Bradyrhizobium diazoefficiens: one gene and its partner. The protein of the gene in region 1 interacts with the protein of each later gene in a pairwise test. Links are inferred from orthologs where the notes say so. Each region holds a gene or a part of one and is shown on either strand. Other genes may lie near its edges. The genes, in order: secD and pheT.

Region 1 (9,839 bases):
TGGCAAACCCTGCCGGGATCGTCCAGTCGAACATGCTGGTATGCTCGGTGTCCTCGCCGGTCACGAGAAAGGCCATCGGGTGGCCGCGGAGCATGACCCCTTTGGTGTCGCCGGGCCTGCGGATAATTGGTTTCGCGCTCATGTGAACCTCCAAAGCTCGCTGCGGCTTCCCTTGAAAACCGCGCCATGGTGATCCGGCTGCGGCGGAAAGTCGCGAAGCCGTTCGGAAAATGTTGCAAAAACGCTGCGAAATGTGCCCTTCTTAGGCTATGGCCGCGATCCTTGAATTTGGTCCATTCCGGCTCGACGCTGACGCGGGGATTCTTTTCGGTGGGGCCGAGCCGACCCCGCTCGGCCAGCGCGCAGTGCTGCTTCTCGCCCTGCTGGTGCGGCGGGCCGGCGCGCCGGTTTCCAAGGATGAGCTGATCGAGGCGGCGTGGCCCAACCAAACGGTCGAAGACAGCAACCTGACCGTTCAGATCGCAGCTGTACGGCGCATGCTGGCGGATATCTCGGGAGAGGCCCACTGGATCGAGACCCTGCCGCGACGTGGCTATCGCTATATCGGTCCGTCCGTGAGGATGCTGGATCACGCATCGGCCGCCTCAGAAGCGCAACGGCTGACGCTGCCCGAGAAGCCATCGGTCGCAGTGCTGCCCTTTTCAAATCTGAGCAGCGATGCGGCGCAGGACTACTTCGCCGACGGCATGGTCGACGACATCGTCACCGGCCTGTCGCGCATCAAATGGCTGTTCGTGATCGCACGGAATTCGACATTCGCCTATAAGGGCCGCGTGGTCGACGTGAAGCAAGTCGGCCGAGAGCTCGGCGTGCGGTACGTGTTGGAAGGCAGCGTCCGGAAGACCGGCACGACCGTGCGCATCACAGGTCAGCTGATCGACGCTTCGACCGGCGTGCATCTATGGGCCGAGCGCTACGACCGCCGTTCCGACGATATTTTCGCCCTCCAGGACGACATCGCGATGTCGGTCGTCGGCGCCATCGCGCCGAGCCTGCGGCGCGCCGAGCTCAACAGGGTCAGGCGCAAGCGGCCTGACAGCCTCGATGCCTATGACCTCGCCCTGCGTGCCCAGCCGGATGTCGATTCCGGCATGCCGGAACAGGTCACACAGGCGCTGGTGCTGCTCGAACGTTCGATCGCGCTCGAACCTGACTATGCGCTGGCTCACGGCAACGCTGCGATGTGCCATCATTGCCTGTTCCTGCGCGCCGGTTTGCAGGAGACCAATCGTACGGCGTCCATCCGCCACGCACGATCCGCCATCGCCCACGGGCAGGATGACGCGGTCGCCCTCACCCTGGCCGGATTTTCGATCGGCATGGATGGGCATGATCGCGCAGCGGCCTTTACTGCACTTGACGCCGCGCTCGCGATCAGCCCCTCATCGGCGCTGACCTATATCCTTGGCAGTGTCATGCTCGGCTGGGGTGGCGATGCCGACCGCGCGATCGAATGGAGCGAAAAGGGCATGCGGCTCAGCCCGTTCGATTCCTGGGCTTTCGCAGCGTTCGACGCGCAGGCTCTGGGGCACTTCCATCGTGGGCGGTATGAGGCGGCCTGTCACGCCGCCTACCGCGCGGTCCAGGCCAATCCCCGCCACAGCATTACCCATGTGCAATTGGCCGCGGCTCTGGCAAGGCTCGGACGCTTGCAGGAAGCGAAGGCGGCGGCTGCGCGTGTGCTGGAGTTGCACCCGACCTTTCGCTATGGCCGCCAGTTTGCGGGCGTCAATTGTGACCCAGCGCTCGCTTCATCCCTTGGCGACGCACTTCGTATTGCGGGTCTGCCGGAGTAGCGATCGCGTCGGATGTCGCGATGCGACGTTCACGTGCAGCGTGCGCTCAGTCCAGAGGCCCCGAGCCTGGCCATGACCTCGTCGAGATGCGCGGCATCGCGGGTCTCGATCACGAGTTGCAGCAGCGTCGCCTTGGCCGGCAGATCGGAGAAGGTCCGCTGGTGCGAGACCTCGATGATGTTGGCCCCGGCCTCGGCCAGCAGGGCCGCCACGGCTGCCAATTGCCCGGGCCGGTCCGGAATATCGAGTGATAATTGGGTTAGCCGCCCCTCGCGGGCCAGCTCCCGCGTCAGGACCGAAGCGATCAGTCGCGTGTCGATATTGCCGCCGCTCAGCACCAGGCCGACCTTCTGGCCTTCGAAGCGGGACGGATCGGACATCAGCGCGGCAAGGCCGGCGGCGCCGGCGCCCTCGACGACGGTCTTCTCGATCGAGATCAGGGTCGCGACCGCGCGCTCGAGCTCGGCTTCGTTGACGAGCGCAATGTCGTCGACGAGGTGGCGGACGATCTCGGTGGTGATCTTGCCCGGCGATTTCACCGCGATGCCTTCGGCGAGCGTGTCACCGCGCGCCGGCAGATTGCCGTCGTGGATGGCGTTGTACATCGAGGGGTAGAGCCAGGCTTCGACGCCAAGAATCCGCAGCGACGGCTTGATTGATTTGGCGGCAATGGCGATGCCGCTGATCAGCCCGCCGCCGCCGATCGGGACGACCAGCGTGTCGAGCTCCGGCACGGCCTTGAGCATCTCCAGCCCCACCGTCCCCTGTCCGGCGATGACAAGCGGATCGTCGTAAGGATGGACGAAGATCATGCCACGGGCTTCGCCATGGTTGCGCGCGAACGCCGCAGCCTCCTCCAGCGTCGCGCCCGTCACCACCACTTCGGCGCCGTGGTGCCTGGTGTTCTCGACCTTCACCATCGGCGTGCCCACGGGCATGACGATGGTGGCGGGAATGCCGAGCCGCCTCGCGTGATAGGCAACGCCCTGTGCGTGGTTGCCCGCGGACATCGCGATGACGCCACGCGCGCGCTCTCCTGGCGTCAGCGCGGTGAGCCGGTTGAGGGCGCCGCGCTCCTTGAACGAGGAGGTGAACTGGAGGTTCTCGAATTTCAGCCAGACGTCGCAGCCACAGATGCTGCTCAGCGTCCGGCTGTAGTTGCATGGCGTCTCGACGACAGCGCCGCGGATGGTCTCGGCGGCGGCGTGAATGTCTTCAGGTGCGACCGGAAAGCCGCCGGGATCGACAGACTTGCTTTGGGACAACTCGGCCATGGGACAGCATAGAGCATTTGGCCGGCTCAGGCGATATGCCACCCGCTATTTGGTAAATTCCCGGGAACGTGAAGCGCGCCACAGCGTCCACAGCGCGCGCAGCCGCGAGATCGGCTGCGGGGCGAATGGATTGCGGCCGGGCTGCGACAGGCGCTTGAGATCGGCCCGTACCTGTCCCAGCGGCAGAAAGGCCGCGCGGGCCGCGGCCGGCACCTTCCTCAGCAACGAGAGCGCTGTCGCCAAATGCTGCTGCGCCTCGCCCACGATCTGCTCCAGCGCGGCGCGCAGGTTCGGCGTCTCCTTGCCGGCGAACACGTCCTCCATGCTGCAATTGTGGCGCGCCAGCACCTGCTGCGGCAGGAACAATTGCCGGTGCGCGGCGTCTCGCGGCAGGTTGACGATGACCTGGACCATGCCCTGCGCCAATCCGGCATGCCGGGCGAGATGCTCGGTCGCGTCCGAAGGTGGCGCCATGATGCGGGCTGCGAGCGCGAACAGCGCCGATGAGGTCGCCGCCAGATAGCCTTCCAGGGCCGCCATGGTCGGCATTGGATCGTTGTAGAGGTCGAACTGATGCTCATCGACGAGCAGCGACAGCGGTTCGACCGGCAGGTCGAAATCGCGGATCGCGCGGAGCAGCTCCGCCGCCACCGGGTTGCCCTCGGCGCTGCCATGGACATGGCCCGCGAGCAGATCGGTCCACCACTGAAAGCGGATCTCACCGGGCAACGGCTGGCTCACCTGGTCGCGGACGCGGACGATCTCGACATTGAAGGCGTAGAGCGCCAATAGCGCGCGGCGCTCGGCGGCAGGCGCGAACAACGTCGCCGCATAGTGCGGAAAGTCGTGGCTACGCACGAGGTCGGCGCAGAAGGTAACGGTGTCGGGCGGCGGCGCGGCGCTGCTCATGGCACGGCGATCAGCGCAGCCGCGACGCGCCGCCGTTCGCCGATCATGATGTTGTAGGTGCGCACGGCGGGGCCGGTCTGCATCGTGTCCAGCACCACCCTCACCGCTTTCAGCGCCTGGCGCAGGGCGGGCGGCGGCAGCCAGAGCCCGGTTCCGGTGCCGATCAGCAGCGTGTCGATGCTGTTGGCGGCCGTGAACACGCGGTCCAGCGAATAGCGGTCGATCTGCGCAGGGTCGGTCACATCCCAGGCCCAGATCGCGTCGGGCAGGCAGAGCAGCGAGCCGCGGTGCGACATGCCGGCAAAGGCAAAACCGCCCTTGCCATAGGCCTCGATCGGCGCCGAGCGCGGAAAATGCGGAGCGTTGGGATCGCCGGCCATGAGCCTCGTCCGAATGGGCTGACTACCCCCGCAAACGCGTGCGAGGGCATAGGGTTCGGATCATGCCTTGGTTTTCTTCGCCGGCGTGGCCGTCTCGGGCGCATCCTCGCGATGTTCGCCGACGCCGAGATAGATCAGGATCGGGGCCGCGATGAAGATCGAGGTGTAGGTGCCGACCAGCACCACGCCGAACATCATCACCGCGGTGAAGCTGTGGATCGCATGGCCGCCGAACAGCAGCAGGGCCAGCAGCGCCAGCGTCACCGTGAAGTGGGTGATGATGGAGCGCGACAGCGTCGAGTTGATGGACTCGTTGAGCAGCTGCGGCATCGGCATCTTCTTGTAGCGGCGCAGCATCTCGCGGATACGGTCGTAGATGACGACGGTGTCGTTGAGCGAATAGCCGAGAATGGTGAGCAGCGCCGCGATGCTGGTCAGGTCGAAATCGACCTGGCTGATCGACATGAAACCGATCGTCAGCACGATGTCGTGCACGTTGGCGATCATGGCGCCGAGCGCGAACTGCCACTCGAAGCGGAACCAGAGGTAGAGCAGGATCGCGCCGATCGCGAGCATCAGGCCGGCCATGCCCCAACCCAGCAGCTCGCCGGAGACCCGCGGGCCCACCACCTCGACGCGGCGATACTCCACGGACTCGCCGAGGGCGCCGCGAACTTTGTCGACGGCTGCCTGCTGCGCCTTGTCGCCGCCCGGCTGCTCAGCAACGCGGAGAAGCACGTCGGCGGGGCCGCCGAATTGCTGCAGCTGGACTTCGCCGAGACCGAGGCTGCCAAGGCTCGTGCGCATCTGCGCAAGATCGGCGGAGCCTGACTTGGCGCGTACCTCCATCAAGGTGCCGCCCTTGAAGTCGATGCCGAAGTTCAGGCCGTGCGTGAAGAACAGCGTGATGGCGACGATCGACAGCACAGCCGACATCGGGAAGCTGATGCGGCGGAAGCGCGTGAAGTCGAAATGCGTATTGTCCGGGACGATGCGCAGCGACGGCAGGAGGCCAAGCACGCTGACCACGGTCAGCACGGCAATCAGGACGCCGAGAGAAGTGAGAACGAGTTGAGTAGTGGTCACAGCCGGCCTCGAATTGTCAAATCGGCACAGTCTTCGGCCGCTTCCACTGCACCCACCATGCCACGATCAGGCGAGTCATGGTGAAGGCGGTGAAGACCGTCGTGATGATGCCGATGCCGAGCGTCACTGCGAAGCCGCGCACCGGACCGGTGCCGATCATGAACAGCACTGCAGCGGCGATGAATGTGGTGATGTTGGAGTCGAGAATGGTGGCAAGCGCCCGGGTGAAGCCTGCGTCGATCGCCGAGATCGGGCTTCTGCCGCCGCGCAACTCCTCGCGGATGCGCTCATAGATCAGCACGTTGGAGTCGACCGCGATACCGACCGTCAGCACGATGCCGGCGATGCCGGGCAGCGTCAGTGTGGCGCTGAGCAGCGACAACAGGCCGAAGATCATTGCGACGTTGATACAGACGGCGATGTTGGCGAATACGCCGAACAGCCGGTATGTCAACAGCATGAACACAACGACCAGGATCGAGCCGACATAGGCGGCGAGCTCGCCCTTCTCGATCGAGTCCTGGCCGAGGCCCGGACCGACCGTGCGCTCTTCCACGACCGTCAGGGGCGCCGGCAGCGCGCCGGCGCGCAAGAGGATTGCGAGGTCGTTGGCCGACTGCACGGTGAAACTGCCGGAGATCTGGCCCTGACCGCCGGTGATCGGTTCGCGGATGACCGGCGCCGAGATCACCTTGTTGTCGAGTACGATCGCGAAGGGCAGCCCGACATTCTCCTGCGTCGCCTGCGCGAACTTGCGCGCTCCCGAGGTGTTGAACTGAAAGCTGACGACCGGCTCATTGGTACGCTGGTCGAAGGTCGCTTGGGCGTTCTTCAGGTCGCCGCCCGCAACCAGCACCTGCTTCTTCACGACGTAGCCGGGCGGCGGAGGATTGGCGGCCGCCAGGAACTCGGACTCCGGCGGAATCCTGCCCTGCTGCGCCTGGTCCGGCGGCACCGAGGGATCGACCATGCGGAATTCCATCTTCGCGGTCTTGCCCAGCAATTCCTTCAAGTGGGTGGGATCCTGCAAACCCGGCACCTGCACCAGGATGCGGTCGTTACCCTGACGCTGGATGATGGGTTCGACGGTGCCGAGCTCGTTGACGCGCTTCTCGACGATCTGGATCGATTGCTCGATGGTCTTGCGCATGCGATCGAGCATCGCGGCCTCCGGAATACTGAGGCGGATCAATCCGCCACCGGCGTCGACGACTTCAAGGTCGCGCTGTCCGCCGGACCCCATCAGGCCGCCAATCGGCTGGGCCAACTCGCGCAGCTTGGCAAGCGCAGGCTGAAGATCGGTGTCCTTGGTGATGCGAACTTCGGCCGCGTCGTTGCGTACCGTCACGCCGCCGGTGAAGCCGATCTTGGCCTCGCGCAGCACGCGACGGACGTCGTCCCGGATCTGCTCCAGCCGCTCCTTTTTCACATATGCGGAATCGACTTCAAGCTGCAGAGAGGAGCCGCCCTGCAAATCGAGACCCAACACGAGCCGGCGCTGCGCCCAGGCGGGCCAGGTCTTGACCTGCGCCTCGGGGAAGAAGTTCGGGACCGCGCAGAGGCACACGATCAGCGCTGTCAGGATAATCCCGAGCGCCCTCCACCGCGTGAAATACAACATCGACTGGACCTGTCAGATCAGGAGCTTGCAGCAAACTTAGGAAACTCGCGGGAAAGCGCTCACTTCGCCGCGGTGTCGTCCTTGGCGGCTTCCTTCGCGCTTTCCTTGGCCGGCTCGCCCTTGGCACGCACGCCGGAGATCATCTGGCGCATCTGCCGCACGCGCACGCCATCGGATATCTCGAATTCGATCTGGTCGTCGTCGACGACCTTGGTGACCTTGCCGACAAGGCCGCCCGAGGTCACGACGGTGTCGCCGCGGCGGATGTTCTTCACGAGATCGGCGTGGTCTTTCACCTTCTTCTGCTGCGGACGCAGAATCAGGAAGTACATGATCACGAAGATCAGGGCGAACGGCAGCAGCGACATCAACATGCTGTTGGTGTCGCCGGCGCCCGCAGCCTGGGCATACGCAGGGGTAATCAGCATTCGGACGATCCTCGTGAGAACGGGGGACAGCCGGTCAGGCCCTCAAAGGCGACCGGTTCGGTCAAATTCGCGCGGACTATAGCGGCCACCGCCCCAATTGCAACGCTGCCAGACCGCCCTTTTGGCCACCTTGCAGCGCGCCGTCAGGCCCGATAAGGCTGCGTTCTCAGGAACTTCAGATATGCCCAAAAAACCAAGCAAAAGCCCGGCCGGCAAAGGCCCCCACACCCCTGCCCGCAAGCCCGCCCGCATCGCGGCAAATCGCCCCAAGGCTGAGCTCAAGGCAGCCCCGGCCGACCTCTCCCAGGAGCGCATTGTCCGCGCACTGGAGACCATTGCGGCGCATCTCGCCGCCCAGCGCAAGCCCGCCGTCATCCCAGAGGCGTTCGAACGGGCGGACGCCTATGTCTGGCATCCCGACGGCCGACTCTCGGCGGTGCCACGGGTCAGCCGGGTCGAGCTGTTCCTGCTGAAGGGCGTCGACAGGATGCGCGACATCCTGATGGAGAACACCGAGCGCTTCGCCAATGGGCTGCCCGCCAACAACGCCCTGCTCTGGGGCGCGCGCGGCATGGGTAAGTCGTCGCTGGTGAAGGCCGCGCATGCCAGCATCAATGCGGAGCGCAAGCCGGCGGACAGGTTGAAGCTGATCGAGATCCATCGCGAGGACATCGAGAGCCTGCCCGCGCTGATGGAGCGCTTACGCGCCTCCTCCTTCCGCTTCATCGTGTTCTGCGACGATCTCTCCTTCGACGGCAATGATGCGTCGTACAAGTCACTCAAGGCCGTGCTCGAAGGCGGCATCGAGGGCCGGCCCGAGAACGTCATCCTCTACGCCACCTCGAACCGCCGCCATCTGCTGGCGCGTGAGATGATCGAGAACGAACGCTCGACCGCGATCAATCCCGGCGAAGCCGTCGAGGAGAAGGTGTCGCTGTCGGATCGCTTCGGCCTGTGGCTTGGCTTCCACCGTTGCAGCCAGGACGAATACCTCGCCATGGTGCGCGGCTATTGCAGTCATTTCGGCATTAACGTCGACGACGAGGCGCTGGAGCGCGAGGCGCTGGAATGGTCGACCACACGCGGCTCGCGCTCGGGCCGTGTCGCCTGGCAGTTCGTGCAGGAGCTGGCGGGACGAATGGGTGTGAAGCTGACGGTGGCGTAGCCGGAGTTATAGCCCAACCCACAACTGTCATTCCCCGCGAAAGCGGGGAATCCAGTATTCCAGAGACAGTTGTGATCGATCGAGAGGCCGCGGCGTACTGGATCGCCCGCTTTCGCGGGCGATGACAGTGTGCTTGTGGCGATTGCGTGTCCTACTCTGCGTAGGCCTTACGCCCCGTTCAGGAATTGAAGCGGGTCAACCGGGCTCGATCCCTTACGGATCTCGAAGTGGAGCTGCGGCGACGCCACCTCCCCGGATTGACCCGACTTGGCAATGACCTGACCGCGCTTGATGGTATCGCCGCGCTTCACCAACAGCTCACTCGCATGGGCATATGCGGTGACGTAGCCATTGGAGTGCCGAACCAGGACCAGATTGCCGTAACCTTTCAGCTCGTTGCCGGAATAGGCGACGACGCCGTCTTCGGCCGCCTTGACCGGCGTCCCCTCGGGCACCGCGAGATTGATGCCGTCGTTGGACTTGCCGTTGGTCTTGGCGCCGTAGCTCGTGACCACCTTGCCGCGCACCGGCCAGCGGAAGGTCGGCAGCGCACTGGTGGTCTCGGCGGCTTTCGCCGGAGCCTCCGCAGGCTTCTCTTCGACATTGGCTGTGGCCTGGGCGAGGCGCGCGCTCTGCACCGGCGCGGCGGCGGCCGCCATCTTGGTTGCCTGCGCCGGAGCCGCCGCGACCGGCTGGAACGTCCCCGCAACCGGAGCGGCCGCGACCGGAGCCGCAGCAGCCGACGCCGCAATAGCGGCGGTCTTGGCACCGGGCACGATCAGCTTGGTGCCGAGCTTGAGCTTGGCCGACGGCTCGATGCCGTTGGCCCGGGCAAGCTCGGCCGCCGAGATGTGGTTCTTGCGGGCGATGCTGACGAGCGTGTCGCCGCGGTTGACGAAGTGGGAGCTCGATGGCGCAGCCATGACTGCAACCGGCTTCGCAGCAGGCGCTGCGGCGACGGGCGCCATCACCGGGGCCGGCGCTGCGGCCGTGGCCGGATGCGGAATGATCAGCTGCTGGCCGGGCGAAAGCGCGCGCGGGCCCTTGTAGCCGTTGGCGGCGAGGATCGCCTGCGGCGTCACGTGATAGCGCTTGGCGAGCACGTCGAGCGTGTCGCTGGTGCCGACGATGATCTTGGTCCCGCCGGCGGGCTGGGCGG
Region 2 (10,108 bases), 3.7 Mb from region 1 along the record:
CGCATCGCCATGCTGAAATACGGCATCGCCGATTTGCGCCAGCTGTTCGACAGCGACGTCCGTTGGCTGTCCCATTACGGCTTCAAGCCACTCGAGGTGCCGACGCTGGCGGGAGGGCTGAGCGCGTGATGGCGGGGATTGGCCACGCGGTGACCCTCTCCGTTCCCTTCGCGGAGAGAACCCTCTCCCTGACCCTCCCCCGCAAGCGGGGGAGGGAATGGATAGAGCGTGCGCTTGGCGTTCGCATGGATACGTACCCCCTGGCCGCTCGACAGGTCGAACTCCCTCCCCCGCTTGCGGGGGAGGGTTGGGGAGAGGGTTTCTCCGCAATGGGGCTGCCAATGGTTGATCCCAAGCATCCGGACTGGAAAGTGCCGGCCAAGCTGCGCGCCAACGCACGCGCACTCAAGCGCAATTCGACCGACGCAGAGCGAATCCTTTGGTCGGAGCTGCGGGCCCGTCGATTGAACGGTGTGGTTTTCCGCCGCCAGGTGCCGATCGGAAACTACATTGCCGATTTCGTCTGCCATGCAGCCAAGCTCGTGATCGAACTCGATGGTGGCCAGCATTTCTCGGATGAAGGCGAGCGCGCCGATGCGCGTCGCTCGGCCGCGATCGAATCGAAGGGCTTCAAGGTGGTCCGCTTCAGCAATCTCGATGTCATGTCCAATCGTGGCGGCGTTCTCGAAACAATCGCGACCGCCATCGCGGAGAGAGCCCCCACCCCAGCCCTCCCCCGCAAGCGGGAGAGGGAGCAGACCGCCTCCCTGGAGAAAAAGCAGCCATGAAATTCACCCTCTCCTGGCTGAAAGATCATCTCGACACCGACGAGCCCTTGGACAAGCTCGCCGAGAAGCTCACCATGATCGGGCTCGAGGTCGAGAACATCGAGGACAAGGCGAAGGCGCTCAAGCCCTTTACCATCGCCAAGGTGATCTCGGCCGAGCAGCATCCGAATGCCGATCGCTTGCGCGTCTGCATGGTCGACACCGGCGACGGCGGCGCGCCGGTGCAGGTCGTGTGCGGTGCGCCGAATGCGCGCGCGGGGCTGGTCAGCGTGTTCTCGCCCCCAGGCACCTATATTCCGGGCAAGGACATCACGCTCGGCGTCGGCACCATCCGCGGCGTCGAGAGCCGCGGCATGCTGTGCTCGGCGGCGGAATTGCAGATCTCCAACGACCATGACGGCATCATGGAATTGCCGGCGGACGCGCCGATCGGTGCGGGTTACGCCGAATGGGCCGCGCTCGGCGATCCCGTCATCGAGATCAACCTCACGCCGAACCGGCAGGACTGCACCGGCGTGCACGGCATCGCGCGCGATCTGGCCGCCGCCGACATGGGCAAGTTCAAAGACCCCACCATCAAGCCGATCAAGGGCGAATTCCCTTGTCCCGTGAAGGTCGCGGTCGAGGACGCGACGCTGTGCCCGGGTTTCGCGCTGCGCCTCGTGCGCGGCGTCAAGAACGGGCCGTCGCCGGAGTGGCTGCAGAAGGGGCTGACCGCGATCGGCCTGCGCCCGATCAACGCGCTGGTCGACATCACCAACTTCATGACCTACGACCGCGCGCGGCCGCTGCACGTGTTCGACGCCAGGAAGGTCAAGGGCAATCTCGTGGTGCGCCGCGCCCGCGACGGCGAGACTCTGCTGGCACTCGACGGCCGCACCTACAATCTCGATCCCACCATATGCGTGATCGCCGATGAGCACGGCGTCGAATCGCTCGCCGGCATCATGGGCGGCGAAGCTTCGGGCTGCGACGAGACCACCACAGACGTGCTGATCGAGTCCGCGCTGTGGAACGAAATCAACATCGCCCAGACCGGCCGCAAGCTCGGCATCAATTCCGATGCGCGCTACCGCTTCGAGCGCGGCGTCGATCCGGCCTTCATGGTGCCCGGGCTTGAGCTCGCGACAAAACTCGTGATGGAGATGTGCGGCGGGGCGCCGTCCGAGACCGTCGTGGTCGGCAAGGCTTTTGGCGACGACCGCGTGATCGATTTCCCGGTCACGGAGGTGAAGCGCCTCTCCGGCATCGAGGTGCCGCAAGCCGAGATGAAGCGCATCCTGACCCATCTCGGCTTCATGATGGCGGGCCCCGGCCCGGTCGTGAAGGTCGCGGTGCCGTCGTGGCGCTCCGACGTGCACGGCAAGGCCGACATCGTCGAGGAGATCGTCCGCATCTTCGGCGTCGACAAGGTGCCGATGACGCCGTTCGAACGCGGTGAGGACGCGCGCAAGTCCGTGCTGACGCCGCTGCAGCTGCGCACCCGCCGCGCGCGGCGCGCGCTGGCGAGCCGCGGCATCATCGAGGCCGTGACGTGGTCGTTCATCACCAAGGCTGCGGCAGAATTGTTCGGCGGCGGCCAGCGCGAGCTCGAAGTCGCCAACCCGATCGCGTCCGACCTCTCCGACATGCGCCCGACCCTGCTTGCGGGGCTCATCTCGGCAGCACAAGCGAATGCCGATCGCGGCTTTGGCGATGTCGCGTTGTTCGAGGTCGGCCAGGTTTTCAAAGGCGATCGGCCGCAGGACCAGTTCATGGCGGCGAGCGGCGTGCGCCGCGGCTTTGCCTCCTCGGAAGGCCTCGGCCGGCACTGGACGGGCTCGGCGCAAGCCGATGTGTTCGATGCCAAGGCCGATGCGCTGGCGGTGCTGGCGGCTGCCGGCGCGCCGATGCAGGCGCTCCAGATTGTCGCGGGCGGACCGGCCTGGCTGCATCCGGGGCGCTCCGGCACGATCCAGATCGGTCCGCAGAACGTGCTCGGCTACTTCGGCGAGGTGCATCCGCGCGCGCTGGAGACGCTCGGCGCCGACGGTCCGCTTGTCGTGTTCGAGGTGATCCTCGACCGCATCCCCGAGGCGAAGAAGAAGCCGACCCGCGCCAAACCGTTGATCGAGCTGTCGGCGTTCCAGCCTGTTACGCGCGATTTTGCGTTCATCGTCGACCGTTCCGTGAAGGCGGGCGACATCGTCCGCGCCGCGCTAGGCGCGGACAAAAAGCTGATCACCGGCGTCAACGTCTTCGACGTCTATGAAGGCAAGGGCATCGATGACGGCAAGAAGTCGATCGGCATCGCCGTGACGCTCCAGCCGCGCGAGAAGACGCTGACCGACCAGGAGATCGAGGCCGTCGCCGCGAAGATCGTGGCGGAGGTTACGAAGAAGACCGACGGCACCTTGAGGGCGTGATGCTCTGGAATGGCAGGGCATGAGTATCGCCGACCTCCTCCCGAAGGACGTCAGCCTCACCATTGCGATGGCGCTCTGCGCCGTCGCTTTCGTTTCGGGCACCGCCCGCGGCTTCTCCGGCTTCGGCGCGGCATTGATCTTCATGCCGCTGGCGAGCAGCATCGCGGCGCCGCGGCTCGTTGCTGCCTTGCTGCTCGTGATCGATTTCGTCGCGGCGGCGCCGCTGCTGCCCCATGCGTGGCGGAAGGCGGACCGCAAGGCCACGGCGGTGATCGTGCTGGGCGCGCTGGTCGGTGTCCCGGTCGGCACCTATTTCCTCAGCGTGCTCGAACCCGTCACCACGCGGTGGATCATCTCCTGCTTCGTCGCGGCGCTGCTGCTTCTGCTGCTGTCGGGCTGGCGCTATCGCGGCAAGGACCACACCTGGCTCTCGGTCGGCATCGGCGGCCTCTCCGGCTTCTGCAGCGGCCTCGCACAGACCGGCGGGCCGCCGATCGTCGGCTATTGGCTCGGCCGCCCCATCGCGCCGATCGTCGCGCGCGCCAACATCGTGCTGTTCTTCGGCGCTTCGGATTTCTTCTCGATGGTCAGCTATGCGACCACCGGGCTGATCAGCCGCGAAGCGCTGGCGCTCTCGCTGATCGTTGGGCCGGCCTATGCGCTCGGCGTCGCATCCGGCGCGTCGCTGTTCGGCCGCGCCAGCGAGAAGGTGTTTCGCGGAATCTGCTACGCCCTGATCGCGATGGCGGTGATCGCTGGACTGCCGGTGCTGGACGGGATCTTGCGCTAGTACTGCCGCGGCGCGCGGCGCCGCTTCGTGGACTGCGTCGGCACCTCCAACGGCTCGTCCCTGATTGCGCCGATCCTGCGCAGGGCTGCATCCGCGGCGCGCTCGCCGCTTTCCCAGGCGCCGTCGACCGTGCCCCACAGCGTCTCGTGCGTTGCTTCGCCGGCGAGGAACATGCAGCCGATCGGCTCGGCCAGGACCTTGCGCGAGAGCTGGCCGCCCGGTGAGGCCGCCGACATTGCGCCCATGACATAGGGCGAGGCGTTCCAGCGCGTCGCGCTGGTCTTCTGCACGGCGGAAGCAGCCTCGCTGCCGAACAGTTTCGTGATCCATTCCTTCGCGAACGCAGCCATCGCCTTCTCGCCCTGCTCGGAGAGATCGCGGCCGAACGCGCCGCCGACGTCGATCGAGCACAGCGAGGATCCGCCGATATTGGCGTACATCAAAGCCGTGCGGGTCGAGTTGCTCTGCTCGATCAGTATGTCGTCGCGCGTCAGCCCGAGCGGATTGCCCGGCAGTTGCAGCACGATGTGATCGTAGCTGCCAAGGCTGAGCTTCGAGGCCGCGTCCAGCGCTCGCTTGGGAAGATCGGGCCCGAACTTGATCGCGCCCGAGGTCAGCACATTGGTCGAGACCGTGATGATGGCGGCGCGCGCGGCGATCTTGCCGCTTGGCGTCTCGACGCTGACGTCGCGATTGCTCCAGACGATGCGGCTGGCCGGCGTCGACAGCGCCACCGGCGCCTGCTCGCCGAGCCTGGTGATCAGTGTGCCAAGCCCCTGACGGCAGGCGATGGCGGCGTTGCGGTCCTGGGCGCGCGACTTGTCGATCGCCGACAGCTCCTTCAAATCCTTACCGGCAAAGCTCGCGCCCAGCATGAACTCGGCGGCACCGGCCCAGTCGCCGAGATCCTTCGGCAGCACGGAGGCGCAGGACGTATCGAGCTTGCCGCGCCCGGCTTCGTCGATGGCGCGGTTGGCGCGGACCAGCGCCGCCAGGAATTCTTCGGTCTCGCCAGCCCGCGCGTTGCGGCGGCCGATGCGCATCTTCTGGCCCGCCGGCGCCTGCACCACGTCCAGCCCGGCACCGCGCGCGAGGCGGATCATCGGATTGGTCTCGGGATTGTGCATCCAGCGCGCGCCGCGGTCGAACGGCGTGTCGAAGGTCGTGGTATCGGTGATGCAGCGGCCGCCGATTTGCGAGGCCGCTTCCACCACCACCACCTTGCGGCCCGTCGCCATGATGCGCCGCGCCGCAGCGATGCCGGCAACGCCCGCCCCGATGACGACAATGTCAGCGTCGCGCGGCAAGGGCGCGGCGGTTGCACGCAGGACGGGCATGGCGGCAAGGGCCGCCGATGCCGAAAGGAAACCGCGGCGGGTGATTGTCATGTCATGGTTTCCGGGAACTTGCGACGGACAGGAACAGCCCGCGAACCTTGCTGCATCTGGCGTTGCACGGCAACCATCACGGTGAATCAATCGTGCTTGATCTCACAGAGTGATGAACCGAATTGCAACACGTTTCGACCATGATAGAGAAGGGAAAAAGACGGTCGGCAAAGACCGTGGGGGAGCTTGAAATGGGGACGGTCCTGGACTCAGTCGGCAAGCTGATTGCCGCGTACCTCTCGAAGGAGGTGCCGGGCTATGAGCCGTTCACGCCCAGCGATCCCGAGCACCTGCGCGGCGTGATCGAGCCCGGCGACGTACTGCTGGTCGAGGGTAACAACCGCATCTCCGGCATCATCAAATATCTGACGCAGTCGACCTGGTCGCACGCCGCGCTCTATGTCGGTCCGATCGAGGGGGCCGAAGAGGCGGGCGGAGAGCCGCATGTGCTGATCGAGGCCAATATCGGCGAGGGTGTCACCTCCGCACCGCTGTCGAAATATTTCCCGTATCACACCCGCGTCTGCCGCCCGGTCGGGCTGTCCTATGAGGACCGCACCACGGTCTGCCGCTATGCGATCAACCGCATCGGCTTCGGCTACGACACCAAGAATATCGTCGACCTCATGCGCTTCCTGTTCCCGCTACCGATACCGCAGCGCTGGCGGCGGCGCATGATCGCGATCGGCTCGGGCGATCCGACCAAGATCATCTGCTCGGCGCTGATCGCCCAGGCCTTCGACGCCGTGCGCTATCCGATCTTGCCGAAGATCACCAAGGCCGGCAGCCGCGCCGCGCGCCGCGAGATCCTGCACATCCGCGATTCCTCGCTCTACATGCCCCGCGACTTCGACATCTCGCCCTATTTCGAAGTCGTCAAACCCACCATCGTGCACGGCTTCGACTACACCTCCCTGCACTGGGCCGACAAGCAGAAGCCGCTCGAGGAGGTAGCGGGCACATTCAGTGTGTTTCCAGAAACGCTCCGTGCGCCGCCGCTCGTTCCTGAAGCGATTGACGAGGAGACGCCGGCTGAAGTTTCGGCTGAGGAAGTGAGCACGCCGCCAGCAGAGAGGCAAGCCACAGAGCATTTCCCGCTGCTTAGGAAGCTTGCGATGTACCGCCCGCGGCGGCGAGGTCGCGCGCGCGAGATCGCGGCGTAGCCTCTGCTGTCGTCCCTGCCTAGTGCGCAATAGCGCACGGGAGCAGGGACCCATACCGCGTGATCTAGCGCGTGCGGGCGCAAAAGGTATCGAACAGCAATCTTCGCCAAACCACTCCCTGGGATTATGGGTCCCTGCGTTCGCAGGGACGACAGCTGGGGTGTGGCACGAACTCGCTTCAACAGTCGTCATCGCGAGGAGCGCAGCGACGAAGAACGACAGTGGAGACCTATCGCTCCGCCCGTCCGATCACCGCCATCAGCTCCGCGATCTTCTCGCGCTGATCCGCCTTGTCGCCGCTCGCGATCGCGTGCTCGACGCAATGGGCGACGTGGTCCTTCAAAACCTCTTCCTCGACCCGGCGGAGCGCCGCGCGCACCGCCGAGATCTGCGTCACGATGTCGATGCAGTAGCGGTCCTCCTCTACCATTTTCGCGAGGCCGCGAACCTGGCCCTCGATCCGGCCGAGACGTTTTCCGACGGATGCCTTGATGTCCTTGCGCATGAGGTCTATATACCCCCCTAGGGTATGAATTACAAGACCGGAGTGCGACAATGAACAACGGCGAGCACAAGCATCATCACGACGCGGAAACGCATTCCGGATGCGGCTGTTCCACGAAAGTCGCGCCGCCCGCCAAGCCCGCTGACTCCTCCTGCTGCGGCGGACACGGCGATCACGCCGGCCATGCCGAGCATCATCATGACCATGGCGCAGCGGCGACAAAGGTGCTCGATCCCGTTTGCGGCATGACGGTCGATCCCGCGACCTCGAAACACCGCTTCGAGCATCGCGGCAAAACCTTCCATTTCTGTTCGGTCAGCTGTCGCACCAAATTCGCCGCCGATCCCGCAAGATATCTTGCCAAGGAGAAAGCGCCCGAGCCCGAGATGCCCCAGGGCACGATCTACACCTGCCCGATGCATCCGGAAGTCCGCCAGGTCGGACCCGGCAGCTGCCCGATCTGCGGCATGGCGCTGGAGCCGGAGGTCGCGAGCCTGGAGACCGGCCCGAATCCTGAACTCGCCGACATGACGCGGCGTTTCTGGATCGGCGGGGCGCTGGCGCTGCCGGCCGTGGTGCTGGAGATGGGCGGCCATCTCGCGGGACCACACAACTGGATCGACCCGGTGCTGTCGAACTGGATCCAGCTCGTCTTCACCACGCCCGTGGTGTTCTGGGCCGGCTGGCCATTCCTGGTGCGCGGCTGGCAGTCGCTGGCGACGCGCAACCTCAACATGTTCACGCTGATCGCGATGGGCACGGGCGTTGCCTATGTCTACAGCCTGATCGGCACCATCGCGCCGCAAATTTTCCCTGCGACCTTCCGCGGCCATGAGGGTGCCGTCGCAGTCTATTTCGAAGCGGCCGCCGTCATCACCGTGCTGGTGCTGCTCGGCCAGGTGCTGGAGCTGCGCGCGCGCGATGCGACCTCAGGCGCGATCAAGGCGCTGCTCCAGCTTGCGCCGAAGACGGCGCGCCGGGTCGATGCCGATGGCAGCGAGCACGAGGTCGAGATTGAGCAGCTCCACGCCGGCGATTCCTTGCGCGTGCGCCCAGGCGAGAAGGTGCCGGTCGACGGCATCATCCTCGAGGGCCGCTCCTCGCTCGACGAGTCGCTCGTCACCGGCGAGTCCATGCCGGTCACCAAGGAGACCGGCGCAAAGGTCATCGCCGGCACGCTCAACCAGTCGGGGAGCTTCATCATGCGCGCCGACAAGGTCGGGCGCGAAACGCTGCTGTCGCAGATCGTGCAGATGGTCGCGGACGCGCAGCGTTCGCGCGCGCCGATCCAGCGGCTGGCCGATCAGGTCGCGGGCTGGTTCGTGCCGACGGTGATTGCCGTCGCCATCGCCGCCTTCGGCGCCTGGGCCTGGTTCGGACCGGAGCCGCGGCTGGCGTTCGGGCTCGTTGCCGCCGTCAGCGTGCTGATCATCGCCTGTCCCTGTGCGCTGGGTCTGGCGACGCCGATGTCGATCATGGTCGGTGTCGGCCGCGGTGCGCAGGCAGGGGTGCTGATCAAGAACGCCGAGGCGCTGGAGCGGATGGAGAAGATCGATACGCTGGTGGTCGACAAGACCGGCACGCTGACCGAGGGCAAGCCCAAGGTGGTCGCGATCGTGCCTGCGACCGGCTTCGTGGAGGACGACATTCTTCGGCTCGCGGCCAGCGTCGAGCGCGCCAGCGAGCATCCGCTGGCCGACGCCATCATGCGCGCTGCGAAGGAGAAGCAGCTCAGTCTCGGCCAAGTCGAAGAGTTCGATTCGCCGACGGGCAAAGGCGCGACCGGCAAGGTCGACGGCAAGACCATCGTGCTCGGCAATGCAGGATATCTGTCGTCGATCGGCATCGACACCAGGGCGATCGATACCGAGGCGGAGCGGCTGCGCCAGGATGGCGCGACCGTGATCAACATGGCTGTCAATGGCAAGCTCGCCGGCCTGTTCGCGATCGCGGATCCGGTCAAGGCCTCGACGCCGGAAGCGCTGAAGGCGCTCGCGGCCGAAGGCATCAAGGTGATCATGCTGACCGGCGACAACCGCACCACGGCAGAGGCGGTGGCGCGCCGGCTCGGCATCGCCGAGGTCGAGGCCGAGGTGCTGCCGGATCAGAAGAGCGCGGTCGTGACAAAACTGCAAAAGGCCGGCCGCAGTGTCGCGATGGCCGGGGACGGCGTCAACGACGCGCCGGCGCTGGCGGCGGCCGAAGTCGGCATCGCCATGGGCACCGGCACCGATGTCGCCATGGAGAGCGCCGGCGTCACCCTGCTCAAGGGCGATCTCACCGGCATCGTCCGTGCGCGAAAATTGTCGCAGGCGACCATGAGCAACATCCGGCAAAACCTGTTCTTTGCCTTCGTCTACAACGCTGCCGGCATCCCGATCGCCGCAGGGATTCTCTACCCCGCGTTAGGCGTGCTGCTGTCGCCGATCATCGCTGCGGCGGCGATGGCGCTGTCCTCGGTCAGCGTGGTCGGGAACGCGCTGCGGCTGCGCGCAACGCGGCTGTGAGGATGACGGTGCGCTCCCTCGCCCCGTTCTTACGGGGTGAGGGGCTGCTTCCGCGATCACGGTGAGAAATGGACTCGCGGAGAGTCCCCCTCACCCGGAATTCAAGCTACGTTTGAATTCCGACCTCTCCCCGCAAGCGGGGCGAGGTAAGAAAGGCGCCGCGCGAGGGAACATTCTGATGCAGCGAATTACCATCACAATCGAGGACGATCTCTTGGCGGAGATCGACGCCGCGGCCGAGGCGCGCGGCTACCAGAACCGCTCCGAGATCATCCGCGACCTCGCCCGCGCCGGGCTGCAACAGAGCGCGGAAGACACCGCGCAGACCGGTCCCTGCGTCGCCGGCCTCATCTATGTCTACGACCACGCCGCGCGCGACCTCTCAAAACGCCTGGTGCAGGAATTCCACGGCCACCACGACCTCGCGCTGGCAACGCTGCACGTCCATCTCGACCACGACAATTGCATGGAGATGACCGCGCTGCGCGGCGACGCCGCCGAGGTCAAGCATTTCGCCGACCACATCATCGCCGAGCGCGGCGTCCGCTACGGGCGCGTGATG

The links.
Region 2: the proteins of secD (region 1) and pheT interact in binary tests that used the Escherichia coli proteins (3 or more experiments, as listed by UniProt). The link is inferred for Bradyrhizobium diazoefficiens from one-to-one orthologs.

What each region holds. Positions count from the first base shown.
Region 1 is NZ_CP067100.1:3,985,925-3,995,763, reverse strand. Bases 4,786-7,620 are described here. They hold secD (protein translocase subunit SecD), read right to left. Parts: upstream 7,088-7,620; coding sequence 5,483-7,087; downstream 4,786-5,482. Other genes in these bases: yajC (preprotein translocase subunit YajC), read right to left, coding at 7,147-7,515; secF (protein translocase subunit SecF), read right to left, coding at 4,786-5,466. Outside these bases: JJB99_RS18935 (cupin domain-containing protein), read right to left, coding at 1-142; JJB99_RS18930 (winged helix-turn-helix domain-containing protein), read left to right, coding at 270-1,817; JJB99_RS18925 (threonine ammonia-lyase), read right to left, coding at 1,847-3,091; JJB99_RS18920 (phytoene/squalene synthase family protein), read right to left, coding at 3,137-4,000; JJB99_RS18915 (Mth938-like domain-containing protein), read right to left, coding at 3,997-4,380; more of secF, read right to left, coding at 4,441-4,785; JJB99_RS18895 (ATP-binding protein), read left to right, coding at 7,697-8,680; JJB99_RS18890 (LysM peptidoglycan-binding domain-containing M23 family metallopeptidase), read right to left, coding at 8,848-9,839. UniProt on the Escherichia coli protein: Part of the Sec protein translocase complex. Interacts with the SecYEG preprotein conducting channel. SecDF uses the proton motive force (PMF) to complete protein translocation after the ATP-dependent function of SecA.
Region 2 is NZ_CP067100.1:247,392-257,499, forward strand. The notes cover bases 385-3,488. They hold pheT (phenylalanine--tRNA ligase subunit beta), read left to right. Parts: upstream 385-784; coding sequence 785-3,193; downstream 3,194-3,488. Other genes in these bases: JJB99_RS01105 (endonuclease domain-containing protein), read left to right, coding at 385-788; JJB99_RS01115 (sulfite exporter TauE/SafE family protein), read left to right, coding at 3,213-3,488. Also shown: pheS (phenylalanine--tRNA ligase subunit alpha), read left to right, coding at 1-129; more of JJB99_RS01105, read left to right, coding at 342-384; more of JJB99_RS01115, read left to right, coding at 3,489-3,983; JJB99_RS01120 (flavin monoamine oxidase family protein), read right to left, coding at 3,980-5,371; JJB99_RS01125 (YiiX/YebB-like N1pC/P60 family cysteine hydrolase), read left to right, coding at 5,563-6,534; JJB99_RS01130 (metal-sensitive transcriptional regulator), read right to left, coding at 6,764-7,039; JJB99_RS01135 (heavy metal translocating P-type ATPase), read left to right, coding at 7,090-9,546; nickel-responsive transcriptional regulator NikR, read left to right, coding at 9,725-10,108.